DNA from 3 places in the Erwinia sp. GW821-FHT03D09 genome. Region 3 is predicted to be linked to each of the others. Evidence: predicted binding sites of a transcription regulator. Region 3 holds the regulator's gene; each other region holds the start of a gene.

Region 1 (6,127 bases), on a different contig from region 3:
AGTTTACGTGTTGATGGCAGCTCTGGAAACCTTTAAGGAAATTTTCAGCAGCAAAGAGATCGGACCTGGTCGGGCAACGGAAAGGTCTATAATGCTGCGCGAGATTTTTGGCTACATTTGAAGCGACAGATATCAGACCGAGGGTGTAATGAAACGGAGCAGAAATGAAGTTGCGCGCTGGCGCATGATGCGTCAGGTACAGCGTCGCAGGTCACGTTGGTTAGAAGGGCAGTCGCGTCGCTACGGGCGAATGCACTCCTTCCGTCATATGGTCAGTCAGAAGCAGCGTCGCTCAATTCTGTTTCTTACCCAGATTCTCTGAACGTCGGGTCTTTTGCCAGAAAGTTGAGCCTCGCCTCCATCGTAAGGGGCAACCGGGCCTGAACGTCTCCCGGCTTCCCGTGCGCTACTAACCGTCAGGGCTTCGGTCCGAACATCTCCGCCATCTGCTTTTCGTCCGGCATGCCGACAACCTGCTGCAGCTCATTTTTTTCATTCATGTAATAGATAGCTGGCGTAGCACTGGCACCGAGATCGTCCATCAGTTTCTGATGCCGCTGGAGCAGGTTGAACGTCTCGCGTGGTGTGACACCGTCAAACTGCGGCAGCTTTTTCCCGCCCGACAGTTCGTATTCCTTCCACGCCTGCACCGGGTCCGCCGCATTCAGTATCGCCGTGGCATATCTGCCGCTTTGCGGGTTAAGGAACGCCACCAGTAACGTATTGAGCTGCACCTTGCCGGTATCCACCCACGGCTGCGCCGCTGACCAGAACTGCTTACACCAGGGGCAGAACGGATCGGCGAAAACGATGACTTTTCTGGCTGCGGAATCCGGCCCTTCTTTGATCGGATGCGCCGCGTTCAGCGTTTTCCACATCTCGCGCCCGAGGGGAACGTAGATCTCCTGCTGGAAATAACCCTCGCTGAGGTTTTTGCCTTTTTCGTCATACAGATAACCGGAAATAACGTGTTTGCCGTCCGGCGTCAGAAACAGCGTCACACCCATATCCTGATACTGGCCCACCCAGCCCTGTACGCCGCCCGGTGCATCGATTTTTTTAACGATTTTGATGCCCTGCTGTTCGCTAAAGGTTTTGACCACCGGAGGCAGAACTTCCGCAGAGTAAGCCAGGCCGGGAAGCAGGCAGGTGGCAAGTAGCAAAGTAGATTTCATCGATCGCCTCGTCGTAGGGAGTTTTGTTGGGGAGAGAATGGCTGCCAGAATGGAAGAAGAATGAGCAGAAAACTTTGTGTACTTTTTTACGTACCGTTTAAGATGATCTGCCCACTGGTGTAAATATAATAAACTGAATTTAAATAAATTTTTTGTTTTAGAAAACTTTTTTGAATGGCTTAACTGCGACCTGTTTATACACGCCGGCGGCGATATAAGGGTCATCCTGAGCCCAGGACTGTGCGGCTTCCAGTGATGGAAATTCGGCAATCACCGTCGAACCGGTGAAGCCCGCCACGCCGGGTTCATTACTGTCTACTGCGGGCATTGGACCGGCAACGATCAAACGTCCTTCATCACGTAAAAGCTGCAAACGAGCGAGGTGGGCAGGGCGAACCGCCGTGCGTTTTTCCAGAGAATCCGCGTGATCTTCAGCGTAAATTACATAAAGCACCTTTAAGCACTCCTGTCGGGGATTGAGATTCGGGCATCACGTTAAGTGATCGATAACTTTTGTGCAATTAAAAGATAATTCACCCTTGATAAAGGCCAGTTTGTTAAACTTTAAGCGGGAAATCGCGGATAAGCCGTGAGAGGTTGTTGAAACTGATTGCTATTTGCATTTAAACTCGGTGCTTCACATTTTGACCAGAAAGATTATGACGACGCTGACAACATCATTACCACGCCGCGCTCCTTTGCCTTTGCTGATTTCAGTTGTACTGCATGGCTCGGTTATCGCAGCACTGCTTTATGCCTCTTTTCATCAGGCGGTTGATATGCCTAAAGCGTCTCAGCCTATAAGTGTCTCGCTGGTCGCGCCTGAGGTGCAACCTGAACCTGAGCCAGTGCCACCGCAGGTGGAGCCGGAACCCGAACCGGAACCTGAACCGGTGCCAGAACCACCGATTCCGGAGCCGGTGCCGATTCCTAAACCTGAACCGAAGCCGAAACCTAAACCGGTGAAGAAAGAGGTGGTGAAGCCGAAGAAAGAGGTGAAACCGCAGGAAACGCGTCAGGCTCAGCCAGTGACCAACCCGCAGCCGCCTAAGCCGTCCACCGCGCCGAAGCTGTCTCAGGCACCGTCTACCGCCGTATCCAGCGGTCCGCGTGCGTTAAACCAGAGCAAACCGGCCTATCCTCAGCGTGCCTTTGCCCTGCGTATAGAAGGGCGCGTGCGCGTGCAGTTTGACGTAGACAGTTCCGGTCAGGTAGACAACGTGCGTATTCTTTCCGCCGAGCCGCGCAATATGTTTGAGCGTGAAGTCAAACAGGCGATGCGCAGATGGCGCTACGAACCGAACAAACCAGGTAAAGATGTCACCATGAACATCGTGTTTAAAATCGACGGTGGCAGTAGCATCGAATAAAAAAAGGGCGAAAGCCCTTTTTTTATTCGCTAAAACCCCAGCTCGCGAAGTCAGCCTGTTCCGGGAAAGTTCCGAGACGGCGGGGGAGAGAATCAGCCTTCCGCGGTGAAGTTGATTTTATCCGCGGGCAGAGGGCGCGGTTTGCCTTCCGGGTCCACCGCTACATAAATAAATACCGCTTCGGTGGTGCAGTAGCGCTGGCCAATCGGCTCTGAAGACACCTTTTTAATCCACACTTCGATGTTAATGGTGATGGAGCTGGTGCCGGTACGGATGCAGCGGGCGTGGCAGCTCACTACGTCACCCACGGCAACCGGTTTCAGAAAGGTCATGCCGTCCGCACGGACCGTAACCACGCGTCCTTCGGCGATCTCCTTGGCCAGAATAGCGCCGCCCATATCCATCTGAGACATCAGCCAGCCGCCAAAAATATCACCGTTGGCATTAGTATCCGCAGGCATAGCGAGGGTGCGTAACACCATCTCGCCCTGCGGCACTCGTTGTTGTTCGCTCATTGTTTTGCTTCCGTTATTTTTCTTCCTGCTGCGGCATTAAACGGTAGATATAGACGCCGCTCAGCAGGGTAAACAGCAGGGTTAACGCACTCAGACCAAACACTTTGAAGTTCATCCAGGCGTCCTGAGACAGCCAGAAGGCAACGTAGATATTTACCAGACCGCAGACGAAGAAAAACAGCGCCCAGGCGATATTCAGACGACGCCATGCAAATGCAGGCAGCTGAATCTCTTTACCCAGCATTCTCTGGATTAACGGTTTTTCCATAAACCACTGGCTGAACAGCAGTGCGAGGGTGAACAGGCCATAGATAATCGTCACTTTCCACTTGATGAAGTCAGGATTATGCAGGGCAATGGTTAAGGTTCCGAACACCGCGACCAGTGCAAAGGTCACCAGACTCATTTTTTCTACTTTGCGGTAGATAAACCAGCCTGCGGCCAGAGCGACAACGGAGGCGACGATTAGCGCACCGGAGGCAATAAAAATATCGTACAGTTTATAAAAAACGAAAAAGACCACGAGGGGAAGAAAGTCGAGTAACTGCTTCATAGCTGCTTCCAGATATCAGATCAGTATGTAATGAAATCATCCAGTGAATGCCTCTGTCGAGGCATTCATGGTTAATTAGCGTAACAACATATATAAGCGAGACAGATAAATAATCAACAGCGCTGAGACCAGATTGCTCAATCCGTTCAGCACTACCGAGGCGACATTCGCCGGCAGCACGGTCATTGACGATGCCATCAGCAGCACGATCAGCTTGGCGATAATCCATAAAAGAACCGCCGGAGCGACCAGCTTCATATGTCCCCAGGCCAGACGCATACTGCCGCGCATGGCGCCAAACACGCCAACCTTCTCATTCACCAGCAGCATTGGCGACAGCGAAAGCGTAATCGCCAGCAGTACCCCAGGCACCACCAGCACCATAAAGCCCAGCTGGATAACCAGTGTCATTAAGAACGTCAGCAGCAGCAGCGACAGCAGCTTTGGCGCGGACGCACCGATAGCGCGCAGGGCACTGACGTGCTGCCCGGCAGACGCCATTGGGATCAGGCTGAGCATGCCGCCCAGTAACAGCGTATTGCCAACCAGCGCGGCAAACGTTCCTGCCGCTGAAGCACGCAGCAGAACCTGCTGTTGCTCCGGCGACATATTCTGCACCATCTCCATTAGACTGGTGGCTGAACCGGCCGCGCCGTCATTCAGGATCGATATCTGATCCGCACCCGGCGTCAGTCCGTGACCTATCAACACGGAAATAAACGAGGTCAGCAGTGCCATCAGCACGATGGTGAGTATCTGATGGCGGAAAAAATTCCCCGTGTCACGGTATAGCGAAGCCGCCGTGATAGACATGTAAACTCCTTGGAAAGCCGATTTTATAGACCGGGAGATTGTACATGTTCCTGTAGGGTGCTGGCACTCAGATTGACATAACTTTCGATTAAAGAAGGTATTACCGGGTTAAACAGAGGCGGAAGACCATATTTTGCCCGGGCGCGGTCGCAGGCTTCATTATAAATGCCATTTTCCCCTGACATATCGAACTCGCGGCAGGGCGTTGGCCGCTGTTCATAAATTCCGCAGGAAACGCAGCCGCCAATCTCGCCCTGTAAAGCGACACAGCGTGGAGCGCGATCGTTGGTACCGCGCATATTGCGCATAAAAAGATTCAGGGGTTCAGTCAGATCAACCGGCACAATGCCGCCGCCGTCTTCAGCTTCTGACCAGTAAAAAGAAACGCGAAACGTACCGCAGCACGCGCCGCAACTGACACAAGGATTAAGAGTATCGCTCATCTGATTGCCCACCCCTCCTGAGGCTTCGAACCAAAATCACATTGAAGGAGAATAGGAAATTAAGGCTTCCAAAAAAAATGGTCAATCGGATTTTTCAAATGCCGAAATCGTAGGAAATTGATCTAAATCAAACCATTGTTTTATAAGAAGAATGAAAAAAATGATTCGCATGACCTTTCCAGTAAATCAGCGTAAATATGTGTCCTTACATCGCACAAGTCCTCGCAGTAGGACACAGATGTTTACATACGATTTTAATTTTAAAAGGAGTGGTCATGAAACTGAGAGCATTAGCACTGGCTGTCGTTACCCTGTTACCGGTCGCCGCATCGGCGCATGAAGCAGGGGATTTCTTTATGCGCGCGGGTTCCGCCACCGTGCGGCCTACTGGCGGTTCCGATAACGTCCTCGGCCTCGGCGAATTCGACGTCAACAACAACACGCAGCTGGGGCTGACATTCACCTATATGGCCACTGACCATATCGGTATTGAGCTTCTTGGCGCGACGCCGTTCCGTCACAAAGTTGGGCTGCGTGCCACCGGCACGCTGGCGACCGTGCATCAGCTGCCGCCAACGCTGATGGCTCAGTGGTACTTCATGGGGAACACCAGCAAATGGCAGCCCTATGCCGGCGTGGGTGTGAACTACACCATGTTTTATAACACTGACTTTAACCAGACCGGTCGCGATGCGGGCCTGAGCAATCTGAGCGTGAAAAATACCTGGGGTGTTGCTGGCCAGGTGGGTCTGGACTACCAGTTGACCCCTGACTGGATGATCAACGCCTCGCTGTGGTACATCGATATCAATACCAAAGTTCGCTTTAACGCCGGGGAAGATCGTCAGAGCATTGACACCCACGTTAACCCGTTTGTGTTCTTCTTTGGTGCAGGCTACCGCTTCTAAGCCTGCTAAACGAAAAAAGGCGCGAAATTCGCGCCTTTTTTCGTCTTAACCATTACTTAATTTGCAGGTTATTCACTACCGATTTAACCCCGGCCACGCCGCGCGTGATTTCAACCGCCCGGTTTGCCATCTGCGGCGAGCTGATAAAGCCACTTAGCTGTACGCGCCCCTTGAAGGTTTCCACGCTGATAGCGGTGGATTTCAGCGACTGGTCGTGCAGCAGTTCGCCCTTCACCTTGGTGGTAATCACTGTATCGTCAATATAGCCACCGGTTCCTTCCTGCGTTGCGGTAGGTGCGCAGGCGCTAACGCTCAAAGCAACTACAGCAGCGGCAATCATTCCTGATATC
Region 2 (6,127 bases), on a different contig from region 3:
GCGAAAGTACGATAATTAAAACAAGATCCCGTCAGGATAGTAAATAAAAACAATGGTTTTTTGCGGCATGGGTTCAAAGACGAATATGGCCGGGGCGAACTCTTTGGCGGTTCGCCCACGTTATCTGGCTTATAAATTCAGGGGAGAGAGATTGAAATAGCGCGACAAATCGCGGGTTTCTGCACGTGGTAAATAGGGGAGCTCCCCCAACAGCGGTGCAGGGATCTTATCCTGTAATACGTCGATAATTTCGGCATAATGGGCAAGGCCTGGATTAATTCGGTTAGCCACCCAGCCCAGCAAAGGTAGCCCGTCGTTCAGTATTGCCTGGGCCGTCAGCAAGGCATGACTGATGCAGCCCAGTTTGATGCCAACCACCAAAACTACCGGCATCTGTTCCTGCACCACCCAGTCGGAAAGTGGACGTCTGTCGCTCATCAGGCTGCGCCAGCCACCGGTGCCCTCAATGACAATATAATCAGCCTGTTCATCCAGCGCATGCAGCCCGCTGCTTAATGTGGCATAGCTGAACGATTGCAGGCTGGTGCTGATTTCATCATCCAGCAGGGTTACCGGATTAATCGCCTGATAAGGCAGCTGAAGTGAAGATGAAGCCTGCAATACCAGCGCATCTTTATTGCGCGGCCCTTCTTCGGTTTGCTGGCTGCTCTTCGCTACCGGCTTGTAGCCAACGGCATGTTTACCGCCCACCGCAAGCGTTTGCAGCAATCCTCGTGACACCACCGTTTTACCGACTTCAGTATCGGTTCCGGTAATAAATAAACGTTTATACATGAACGGCTCCAGCAGGCCATGTCTGGCCCACAGATAAACTTTTGGAAAGTAATGGAGCGAAAATTGTAGGGCAGCGCCTGGCGGTGAAGATTGCGTTGGCGCAATATTTAGTGGATTCGTTATCCCTGCAGTAATTTGATCAGCAGCGAGCCGTTGTAAAGTGCATCTTTCACCAGCGCCGCACCGGGCATCGTCCCCTGGTTAAGGAACTCAGTCGGTTCCACGGATAGCGTTGCGCCATAGTCTGGTAACGACTGCTGCTGAATACAGGCGTTAATCGCCGGGAATAAAATAGGGTGTGCGCGATTGAGCGGCGAGCCTATCAACACTTTTTGCGGATGGAACAGGTTAACCATAATGGCCAGAATACGTCCAATGCTGCCACCTACTCCGGTGATAATATCGCAGGCCAGCTGATCGCCGCTCAGTGCCGCATCACACAGATTTTCAATCGAAAGCGGCTGATTGTGCAATGAAGAGCTCATTGATGCCTGCATACGCTGCGCGGCCAGTTCGAGCATGCTTTCCGTACTGGCAACGGTTTCCAGACAGCCGTGATTACCGCAGTAGCAAAGTTTTCCCCAGGGATCGACCTGGGTATGCCCTATCTCAACCAGGGTTGCGCCCCCGCCGTGCAGCAGTCGGCCTCCAGTGATCACGCCGGCACCGACGTTATGATCGATAACCACTTGCAAAACATCGCTGGCACCACGCGAGGCGCCAAACAGTGATTCAGCCATGGTCCAGGCGCAGATATCGTGCTGAATATAGACCGGCAGCCCGGTTCGCCGCTCCAGTTCCGGCCCCAGCGGCATGTCATCGACCTGGTAGAATGGCATGCGATGCACAATGCCCGCCTGGCCGTTAACCCTGCCCGGCAAGGTGATAGCAATGGCCGTCAGCCGTTCCAGGCGGCTCTGGTGGATCACAAAGAATTGATCGATCAGCTTAATAATACGCTGCAGTAGCGGTTCGGGATCGGCGGGCGGTAGCACAAACTGCTGTTCAACTACCATTTTGCTGCTCAGATCTCGCAGCGCGATAGTCATATCGCCCTTGCCAATACGAACGGCGAGAAAATGCCAGGCTTCCGTGTCCAGCACCAGACCAACGGCGGGACGCCCCCTGCTACCGGGTTCCTGGAATTCAGTTTCTTTAACCAAATGTGCTTCCAGCATTTCCCGAACAATCTTGGTAATACTGGCCGGTGCCAGCTGCGCTTTTTTGGACAGTTCGATACGAGAAATAGGGCCAAACCGGTCGATAAGCCGATAGACCGCACCGGCATTGGTCTGTTTAATCTGGTCGATATGACCAGGCTGATTGTCCGCAATCACACCCCAGCTCCCGCTTATTTTCACGCTTCAAAATAAAGCATACTTCTCATGGTGAAACACTTCGCACGCAAGGTCAAATATTTGATTCGATATGTGATTTGCAGCACATAAACAGCAGAAGAGCGCTCATGTTTTCCACGATTTAATGCACCGGCAGCAGTAGCGACATCATGGCCGACATGACTGCCGGTCGTTCACGCAGACGCGACCAAACCAGCCAAACCTGTGACAGAGCATCTGCTTCCTGTAAAGAAATCCAGACCACATCCGCCAGCCGAACGCGACGGAAAGATGCCGGCAGAATTGACACGCCAAGCCCGGTGGAAACCAGTCCGATAATGGTCATCGCTTCCCCCACTTCCTGAGCAATATTTGGCTCAATCTGATAGTGATGCAGCAGGGTTAAAATTTCCGTATAGAGAGCCGTTCCGACCTGTGGATCAAAAAAAACAAAAAGTTCATTCGCCAGTTCACGAACGCTAATGGTCTCTCGACCGGCAAGCGGGTGATCGCGATGAACCAGCGCATACATCGGTTCCTCCAGGATCAACTGATGATTCAGCGTATCCGGTAAAGGTGTATTACGCATAACACCGAGATCGAGCCGACCATCAATCAGCGGTGTCAGCTGCTGGCGTGTGTTGATCTCCTGCATTTGGAGATGAACGGCCGGAAAACGCTGGCGAAAGGTGAACAGCGCATCGGACACCACGCTGATAAACGGCGCCGAGGATGTGAAACCAATACGCAGCTCACCCTCATCACCACGATGCAGGCGCGCTGCTTTATCAGCAGCCTGAGCAACGTTTTGCAGAATTAAGCGGGCATCCAGTAAAAACTGCTGGCCAGCTGCCGTCAGGCGCACACTGCGGTTGGTTCTGGCAAACAGACGAGCGCCGATTTCCTGCTCGAGGATCTGAATCTGCTGGCTGAGCGGTGGCTGGGAGATATTCAACCGCTGCGCCGCGTGCCCAAAATGCAGTTCTTCAGCAACGGCTATAAAGTAGCGCAGGTGGCGAAGTTCAATATTCATACTTTAAATGTATCATTTGAGATTATTAATATATTAGACATCATAATAGGTTTTTCTTATCTTTTCCATGGAGAGACTAAGCCATCCCACCTAAGGAACCTGAAGTGAATCGCTCACCCCATGCCGTTACGCTCGAAGAGCCCGTTAACCGCATCCCGTCTGATATTTCCAATACCAGTTTGTATATTAATCGCGGTTCCCCGCAGTTTATGCGCGTTACGCTGGCCCTGTTTTCTGCCGGACTGGCGACCTTCGCCCTGCTCTACTGCGTGCAGCCGATACTGCCTGTGCTGTCGCAGGAATTTGGCGTTTCACCCGCCAGCAGCAGTATTTCTCTCTCTATTGCTACCGGTTTTCTGGCGCTGGGTATGCTGTTTACCGGCCCGCTTTCTGATGCACTGGGCCGTAAATCAGTGATGGTCACCTCGCTGATGCTGGCGGCAATTTTCTCTCTGCTTTCTTCAACCATGACCAGCTGGCACGGAATCCTGCTGATGCGCGCGCTCACCGGCCTGTCGTTAAGTGGGGTGGCCGCCGTGGGAATGACCTATCTCAGTGAAGAGATGAATCCGGCGGTTGTCGCATTTTCTATGGGGCTGTACATCAGCGGCAATTCCATCGGCGGCATGAGCGGCCGTCTGCTGAGTGGCGTAATCACGGATTACAGCAGCTGGCGCGTGGCGGTTGCCGTTATCGGTTGTTTTGCGCTGGCCTCTGCGGTGATGTTCTGGAAAATCCTGCCCGACTCACGCCATTTTCGACCGACCTCACTCAACCCCCGCAGCCTGGCCATTAACTTCCGCCTCCACTGGCGTGACAGCGGTTTGCCGCTGTTATTTGCAGAAGGTTTTCTGCTGATGGGGTCATTCGTTACGCTGTTTAACTACATTGGCTATCGTCTGTTGGCACCACCCTATTCACTTAGTCAGGCGGTTGTAGGCCTGTTATCCGTGGTGTATCTCACCGGTTCCTGGAGTTCACCCAAAGCCGGTGCGATGACAGCTAAGTATGGCCGTTCACCGGTATTGTTAGTTTCAACGCTGGTCATGCTGAGCGGCCTGCTGATCACGTTGTTCAGCAGCGTGTGGCTTATTTTGCCGGGCATGATGTTGTTTACCGCTGGATTTTTTGCGGCACATTCCGTTGCCAGCGGCTGGATTGGCTTACGGGCACGTCGTGCGAAGGGTCAGGCCTCATCACTTTATCTGTTCAGTTATTACCTGGGGTCCAGCGTCGCGGGCACGTTGGGTGGTGTGTTCTGGCACAGTTTTGGTTGGAGCGGGATTACCATTTTTATTTCTGCAATGCTGCTGATGTCGATACGGGTAGGTAGCCAGCTGCACCTTAAAAAACTTTGATTTATCACCCTCACGGGCCAATGCAAACAGCGTGGCCCGTTTCCTTACCCAAGACATCCCGTCAATATACTGCTTAGCTGCTCAACACTTTTTTACCTTTTTATTACTGCCTGAATAAAAAGCGCGCTGTTGTTGAATTGAGCACCTTTGTTGATTATCATCATTAGTATGTTGTAACTAATGGAGGTGAAATGAGCCTTTATCATGCCGTAGACCGGTTGCATCACTGCGTAGCTGAGCTGGAGTCTGAACTCGACCACCTGCAACAACAGATCCTTTCACTGCGGCTGCTGGCGGCCAGGGTGTTTGAATTGCCTGCGGTTGAGAAAGGCAAAGAGTCAGATCCGCTTACGCAGATTAGCGTTGAGCAACGTGTTGGCCAGTCCGCATTACAGCTTGCTCTGACGCATTTTTCACGGTTTTTTATGCAACACCAGTCGGAAAAAATCAGTACAAAATCCGCCGTCAGACTGCCCGGCGCTGTCTGTCTGCAGGCAGACAGCGATCGCTCCGCCCTTCTCCAGCAGCAGGTTGAGCGAATAAATGCGCTAAAAAAGCAGCTGGAGCACATCATTACCGTCGAGTCCGGCCTGCCAAGTGAAGAGCGGTTTGAATTTGTTCACACCCATCAGCGCGGATTAATTACTCTCAACGCCTATCGATCGCTGGTGCTGCTGGATAACCCTGATTCGGTGCGATTCGGCTGGGCCAACAAACATATTATTAAAAACGTCAGCCGCGACGACATGCTGGAGAAACTGCAAAAAAGCCTCAATGCCGGCCGTGCGCAGGCACCGTGGAGCCGCGAACAGTGGGCGGAAAAGGTGGAACAGGAGATCGAATCCATCAAATCCCTGCCGGATACGGCGCGCCTGAAGATTAAACGCCCGGTCAAGGTGCAGCCCATCGCCAGAGTGTGGAACAGCAGCAGCCAGAAGCAGACCCAGTTCGCCTGCCCTTCACCGTTGATTGTGCTGTGTAAAGATACGGCCAGTGTGCCTGTGCTGGGCGAATTGCTTAACTATGACGCCGACAATGTTAATCATCGCCACAAACCGCTGGCGCAGCCGCTTTATATGCTGATCCCGCGACTACATCTGTATACCGATCGGTTCGCCTGACGACCACCGCCGCTTAAAAAAAAGCCAGGCATTTGCCTGGCTTCACTGCGTGTATCAGGGGAAGGATTAAACCTTCATGCTGCCAACCATCTCTTCCGGGCGTACCCAGGCATCAAACTCTTCTTCCGTCAGATAGCCCAGTTTCAGCGCCGAGCCTTTCAGCGTAAGCCCTTCTTTATGTGCTTTCTTGGCGATTTCAGCCGCTTTATCGTAGCCAATATGGGTATTCAACGCTGTTACCAGCATCAGCGACTCATTCAGCAGCTGGGTTATGCGGTCACGATTCGGCTCGATACCCACCGCACAGTGGTGATTGAAGCTGTCCATGCCGTCAGCCAGCAGGCGCACCGACTGCAGGAAGTTATGGATCACCATTGGGCGATAAACGTTAAGCTCGAAGTTACCGGACGCGCCGCCGATATTCAGCGCCACATCGTTGCCCATCACCTGGCAACACAGCATGGTCAGCGCTTCACACTGAGT
Region 3 (6,127 bases):
TCGATCCCGCGGATATCACCGAAGGGATGAAGCGCTTTGCGGCGGCGGTAGAAAAAGTTTTAGGCTAGGGCGACTTGCGTAAGCGCCGGGACAGCCAGTGCCCCTGATGCGGGCGCTGGCTCCAGGCGAGCGACGAGATGGTGTGCATCGTACTGAGGTGGTCGAGAATACGTTTCACGTGCCGCTCCAGAATGGTGACCGGCCCCTGATGAAAATCTTCCGGCGCTTCCAGTACGTTGCTGTCGGTGCTGGGGCCGTCATATTCAATGCGCTGCTGGCAGCGCTGTAGCGCAATTTCGCACGATTGCAGGTAGCGCTGCGCCAGTGATTCAGTAAGCATAGTGTGCTCGCGCGCCAGAATCGTCATGGCATTAATGTGTTCGACAATAAACTGGCTGTGGGTTACCCAAAGCTGCATATCTTTCAGATAACCGGCATTAAAGTTCGGTTCCTGCATCGCCTGATGCAGCGAGTTAAACAGCGCGTTGTGGGCCTGATTGGCCCGCATCCTCTGCCAGGCCAGTTTTGCCGGTTCCTGTTCCTGCCCCAGCAAAAGCTGCAGTGCTTCCTGGTAAGCCTCCAGCGCATCGTGAGCATTCTGCCGTAACAGCCCGCTCTGCCACTGCGGCCACAGCCAGATCATCCCGCCAAAGGCAATCAGACAGCCAATCAGCGTATCCATCAGACGCGGTACCAGCAGCTGCACACCGTTGAGCGACAATAGCTGCAGCGTGAATACTGTGGTGATGGTAAAGCCGATCGTGGCCCAGCCGTAAAATTTACGGATAAACAGATTACCAATCAGCGTCAGGGCCAGCATCACCAGCAGCATTACCGATTCCGGTGCGTGCAGGCGCAGCATAACGGCGGCAATGACCAGACCTGCCAGGGTTCCCATTGCCCGGTGCTGAATGCGAACCCGCGTGGCGCCGTAGCCATTGAGGCTGACGAACATCACCGTCATTAGTATCCAGTAGGGCTTAGGCAGATTAAAAAACAGCGCCAGCGAGCTGGCAAATGCCAGCATCACGCCATAGCGCGCGGCGCTGCGCAGGCCGGGTGATTTCAACGACAGGTAGCTTTTCAGTGCCGGGATCAGCGGTAGCCGGCGCTGGCGATCCGCCATCAGATCGCGTCGATACAGCGGCCGCTGGGTGCGGAGCACACGGGCGATGCGGCTGAAATGGTAATAGCAGAAATTCCCCACCGGATTGTCTTTATTCTGCCGGGAGATTTTCTCCAGCGCCAGCAGCGGCTTATTCATGGTAAAACGTTCAGGGTAGCGATGATAGAGGATATCATCGGCCAGCACCCGCAGGCGGGAGGCAATGGTCTGCACATTCCAACGGATCACCACTTCGGCGTGGCTTTGTTCCACCAGTTTTTGCACTTCTTCCGGCTGATGCAGGCTGACGGAAATGTGCTCCTGCAGGTCCAGTGCCACCTGAAAGGCCCGCGTCAGCCGCTGATAGTGGTTATCCTGGCTGGCGGACAGCATATACATCTGCTGATAGCAGGTATTAATCAGATCCACCGCTTTTTGCTGGCGCGCCAGCAGCGGCGGGAGGGCTGTCTGCGGGTCGGTCAGCCGGGTCAGCAGCGTATATTTCGCCTCGCAGTAGTCGGCCAGCTCGCGATACAGCAGGCTCAGCGTTTCACGCATCGGCTGCTCTTTCCACAGGCGGAACCACAGCCAGTTAAACAGCCCGTACCAGATGGTACCGAGAATATAGAGCAGCGGCGGCTGCCAGAGGGGCATTCTTCCGGCCAGGCTGAGGGTAAAAATAGCGGCAATGAGCGATGCGGGCAGCAGACGGCCATGCAGTGGACTGATTTCCGCAGTGACGCCCAGTATCAGTGCCATCACCAGCATGATGATCGGCAGCGGTACGCCCTGTTCCCCGGCATACAGGATCATAAAACTACAGAATGCAAACAGGCTGCCGCCGATAATCAGGCGTTTAAAAAAGCGTTTATGGGGAGTATCAAGACCGGCGTTGTTACAGCAGGCGGGAACCAATGAAAAGAGTAGACCCTGTCGAAGATCGCCCAGCAGCCAGCCAACGGCTATTGGCAGACACAGCACCAGCGTTTGCCGCAGTGCATAGTTCACTTCAGGGTGATAGATGATTCTCCGCCACATGCCCAACACCACAGAAAAAAAGGCGCGACAATGCTGTCGCGCCACAGATCCACAACCGTTTAGCGCGTACCGTAAACCACGATAGTTTTACCGTGCGCGGAAATCAGGTTTTGATCTTCCAGCATTTTCAAAATACGCCCCACGGTTTCACGAGAACAGCCAACGATCTGGCCAATCTCCTGGCGGGTGATCTTGATCTGCATACCATCCGGGTGGGTCATGGCATCCGGCTGTTTGGCCAGATTAAGCAGGGTTTGTGCAATACGACCGGTTACATCAAGGAAGGCGAGGTTACCCACTTTCTCAGAAGTGACCTGCAGACGGCGTGCCATCTGCGAAGAAAGACGCATCAGAATGTCAGGGTTAACCTGAATCAACTGGCGGAATTTTTTGTAGGAGATTTCAGCTACTTCACAGGCACTCTTAGCGCGCACCCACGCGCTTCGCTCCTGGCCCTCTTCGAAAAGGCCCAGTTCGCCAATAAAGTCGCCCTGATTGAGGTAGGAAAGAATCATTTCTTTACCTTCTTCATCCTTGATCAGCACCGCTACTGCGCCTTTGACGATGTAGTAGAGGGTTTCTGCCTTTTCACCCTGATGGATCAGAGTGCTTTTGGATGGATATTTGTGAATATGGCAATGTGACAGGAACCATTCGAGGGTTGGGTCTGTTTGCGGTTTGCCGAGAACCATTCGCTGTTATCCTCTATTGTAATCGAGCCTAAATATACCCTTTTATCACTCAGGTTGCAGAAATGTTAACTGCTTTTTGAAATATTTTGGGTAAACAGGGACGGAATTCCCTGTCAGGCGCTTCCCATAGGAAAATCAAACGGGCAATACCATTAAGAGTCTGACTCATCCTGTTGTCCCGTTTTCACCATGCATTGCAATGCCAGAATAATAATACAGCACCGTTTGTAGCACAGCTTGACCTGGCTGTCTTGTGTTGTGTCATGTTGTCTCGCTTCAGCATAGTGCAAAATTACTACATAGTCTTTTTATTGCCGGGAAAGTGGGGCGGAAGGCCGTTGCTCGGCGACGCGCCCGTCTCACTGATTAATGTCGGTTTCATGTCTGTTTTCGCCAGCGTTACGGCAGATATCCAGGACCAGCTCCAGCAGTTGCCGCGAATGATGGGTAAGCGGGGAGTATCTGGACCACACAACGCTGTAATGCCAGGCAGATTGCAGCGGCAGGTTGAGTGCCTGCAGCGTGTGGCTGAATTCGCTAAGCAGTGGGCGGGGCATCATCATCAGGTAACCGGATTTTCGCGCCAGCTGCATGCCGTACAACAGAGAAGTCGTATGAAGCAGAGGACCAGATAACCGCTGAAAAAAAGCCTCCAGTTCCTGGCTCAAGCCGCTGCCCGCTTCATCTTCCATCAGCACCCATTTCTCATCGGCAAGTTGCTCCAGACGTTCGCAACTCCGCTGCGGATGGGTCTGACACGCTACCACGCACAGCGACACGCTGAACAGCGGTTCAATGGCCAGCCGTTCATCGGTGAAGCGAGCAGGAAGCTGAACAATAGCAAAATCCATTTCTCCGGCCACGAGTGCCGGAAGCAGACTGTGCAGTGTGCCGTCGGTTACCGTCAGCTTAGCGCAGGGAAACATTAGCCGAAACTTTTCCAGCACGGCAGGGAGTAGCATCAATCCAGGTAATGCGCTCATGGCCACTGAAAGTTGCCCCTGCTGTTGCTGAAGTGAATGGATCTCTTCCCCGGCTTTCTGTAATTCGGCAAGAATCAGGCGAGAGCGTATGGCAAACAATTCGCCGCCGGGGGTCAGAGTTATCCCTGCCGGGCCGCGCTGTAACAGCGAAGTTTGTAGAACATTCTCCAGCTCTTTTAGCGTTCTGCTGATCGCCGGCTGTGACTGCGCCAGCGCACGCGCAGCGGAGCGAATGCTTCCCTGGCGGACCACTTCCTGGAATACCCGCAACTGCTGCATTTTGGGTAAATAACGCATGTGTAGCTCTCCCCCCTGATGCCAAAAAGTTATTACCGCGGTAAAAATTTCATCTTATGTTGCCGCTGCTAATCTCTGAATATGTAAACAGTATGTTATCGAATTATGCCGCAGGTGTTGTGATAAGACTCACAGGGCGGTGTGGGAAAAACTGCTGTTAACTCACTGACCGTATTGGTAATTAGGGGTCCTTATAATGCGAAAAATAGCGCGCCTGCCGATGCTGCTGATCCTCTTTATTGGCTATGTCTTTGTCTATATAGATAAAACGGTGATCGGTTTTGCTCTGCTGCCGATCCGTCAGGAATTCCATCTCAGCACGCAGCAAGCGGGGTACATCACCGGCGCATTTTTTCTCGCCTACGCGGTGTTTCAGCTTCCGGCGGGCTGGCTTAATGACCGTATTGGCTACAAAAAGGTGCTGGTCATGGCGCTAACGTTTCTGGCCCTGTGTGCGATGTTGTTCGGCGTGCTGGGGCAAAGCCTTGCATTACTTATTGCTTTTCGATTCCTCGATGGCATTGCGCACTCCGGCTATCCCAGCGCCTGTGCCAAAGCGGTATCCACGCATTTTTCGCTGCATCAACGTACTTTTGCCCAGTCTTTTTTACTCTCGTCTTCCGGGATCGCTATGGCCGCCGGACCGCTGCTGGCGGTTTGGGCACTGTCGATTATGGGGTGGCATCACGCTTTTCTGGTGCTGGCCGTTCTGGTTTTCCTCACGGCTCTGGTGATGCTGCGATTGCCTGCGGACAGCGAACAGGAGTGCGAAGATCGCCAGCGGGTTAATGGGTGGGGCATGCTGCGTATTGTGAAGATATGGCAGATATTGCTGGCGAGTATTTGCATCAATGTTCCGGTTTACGGCCTGATGGCCTGGCTTCCTGCTTTTCTGGTGCAGCAGCGCGGTTTCACCATTGCTACCACCGGCGCGCTGATTAGCCTTGCCGGAGTGGGGACATGGCTATCATCCATGGTCAGCGGCTGGCTGGTCGGGCATTTTATGTCGGGCCGTGAGGCATGGGTGATTTTGGGCAGCGCACTGATTGCCGCAGGCGGCATGCTGGCGCTGTTTTCTGTTCACTCACCGCAGGCAACCGGTTTGGCACTGTTCGTCACGGATGCGGCATTGATTTGTGCTTTTATCACTGCATTCACGCTACCGATGAAATACTTTTCCCCTGCAGTTGTTGGTTCCGCCATCGGCCTGGTAAATGCGGGGGGCGTAACCGGTGGAGTGATTGGCCCGGTGGTGATGGGGTATTTGCTCAGTGTCACGCACGGTCATTATCAGGCCTGTTTTGTTTTTCTCATCGCGACCACGCTGGTTGCCGGACTGGTGTTATTGCCCGGTAGTCGGCACCTTTCCGCTTTTTCACCGTTACAGGAGTAACTATGAAATCTCAAACAGCGTCACTGATTAAGGACATCACCCCACGAGTGCTGCAATGGCGTCGATATATTCATGAGCATGCCGAACTCTCTTTTCATGAGCAAAAAACTGCGGATTACGTCGCCAGCGAGCTCCAGCAATGGGGTGCACTAACCCTCAGCCGTCCCACACCTAACAGCGTGCTGGCCGAGTTAAAAGGGGCTCGCCCTGGCCCCTGCATAGCGCTACGTGCTGATATGGATGCCCTGCCGATCCATGAGCTGAACCAGGAGCCTTTTACCTCGCGTAATGCGGGCGTAATGCATGCCTGTGGCCACGATGCGCATACGGCCATGCTGATGGGAGCGGCCTGGGTACTGTGTCAGCTGCAACAACAGATTGCCGGAACCGTGAGATTTATTTTTCAGCACGCGGAAGAGGTTCCGCCGGGCGGGGCACAGGAACTGGTCTCTCTGGGTGTGCTTAACGGGGTTTCGATGATTTTTGGTCTGCACGTGATGCCGGCTCTTCCTACCGGTACCGTCAGTTTCACCGAAGGTGTTTTCAGCGCGGCCAGTGATAATTTCGATCTGATTCTGCAGGGGAAAGGTTCGCATGCTGCTCTACCGCATACGGCGTG

Evidence for each region. The regulator CRP, encoded in region 3, controls carbon source genes, mostly activating them, when cyclic AMP is high. The targets are predictions, from matches to a motif close to ATGTGANNNNNNTCACAT.
Region 1: the regulator CRP is predicted to act here: its motif matches at 4,985-5,002, upstream of ompW (outer membrane protein OmpW).
Region 2: the regulator CRP is predicted to act here: its motif matches at 2,224-2,241, upstream of mlc (sugar metabolism global transcriptional regulator Mlc).

What each region holds. Positions count from the first base shown of each region.
Region 1 covers NZ_JBWKUK010000004.1:180,590-186,716, forward strand. Annotated here, with positions in the region: gene AC07U6_RS05415 (YciY family protein) at 149-322, shown strand; gene dsbG (thiol:disulfide interchange protein DsbG) at 417-1,175, opposite strand; gene AC07U6_RS05425 (YciI family protein) at 1,333-1,629, opposite strand; gene tonB (TonB system transport protein TonB) at 1,835-2,545, shown strand; gene yciA (acyl-CoA thioester hydrolase YciA) at 2,638-3,060, opposite strand; gene AC07U6_RS05440 (septation protein A) at 3,074-3,613, opposite strand; gene AC07U6_RS05445 (YciC family protein) at 3,689-4,426, opposite strand; gene AC07U6_RS05450 (YkgJ family cysteine cluster protein) at 4,450-4,869, opposite strand; gene ompW (outer membrane protein OmpW) at 5,145-5,777, shown strand; gene AC07U6_RS05460 (BON domain-containing protein) at 5,830-6,127, opposite strand, start outside.
Region 2 covers NZ_JBWKUK010000001.1:160,046-166,172, reverse strand. Annotated here, with positions in the region: gene bioD (dethiobiotin synthase) at 130-795, opposite strand; gene mlc (sugar metabolism global transcriptional regulator Mlc) at 915-2,132, opposite strand; gene AC07U6_RS00845 (LysR family transcriptional regulator) at 2,275-3,165, opposite strand; gene ynfM (multidrug efflux MFS transporter YnfM/SxtP(Kp)) at 3,270-4,523, shown strand; gene tus (DNA replication terminus site-binding protein) at 4,715-5,644, shown strand; gene fumC (class II fumarate hydratase) at 5,711-6,127, opposite strand, start outside.
Region 3 covers NZ_JBWKUK010000002.1:245,685-251,811, forward strand. Annotated here, with positions in the region: gene argD (bifunctional acetylornithine/succinyldiaminopimelate transaminase) at 1-68, shown strand, start outside; gene AC07U6_RS02845 (YccS/YhfK family putative transporter) at 65-2,143, opposite strand; gene crp (cAMP-activated global transcriptional regulator CRP) at 2,203-2,835, opposite strand; gene AC07U6_RS02855 (LysR substrate-binding domain-containing protein) at 3,195-4,115, opposite strand; gene AC07U6_RS02860 (MFS transporter) at 4,312-5,508, shown strand; gene AC07U6_RS02865 (amidohydrolase) at 5,511-6,127, shown strand, end outside.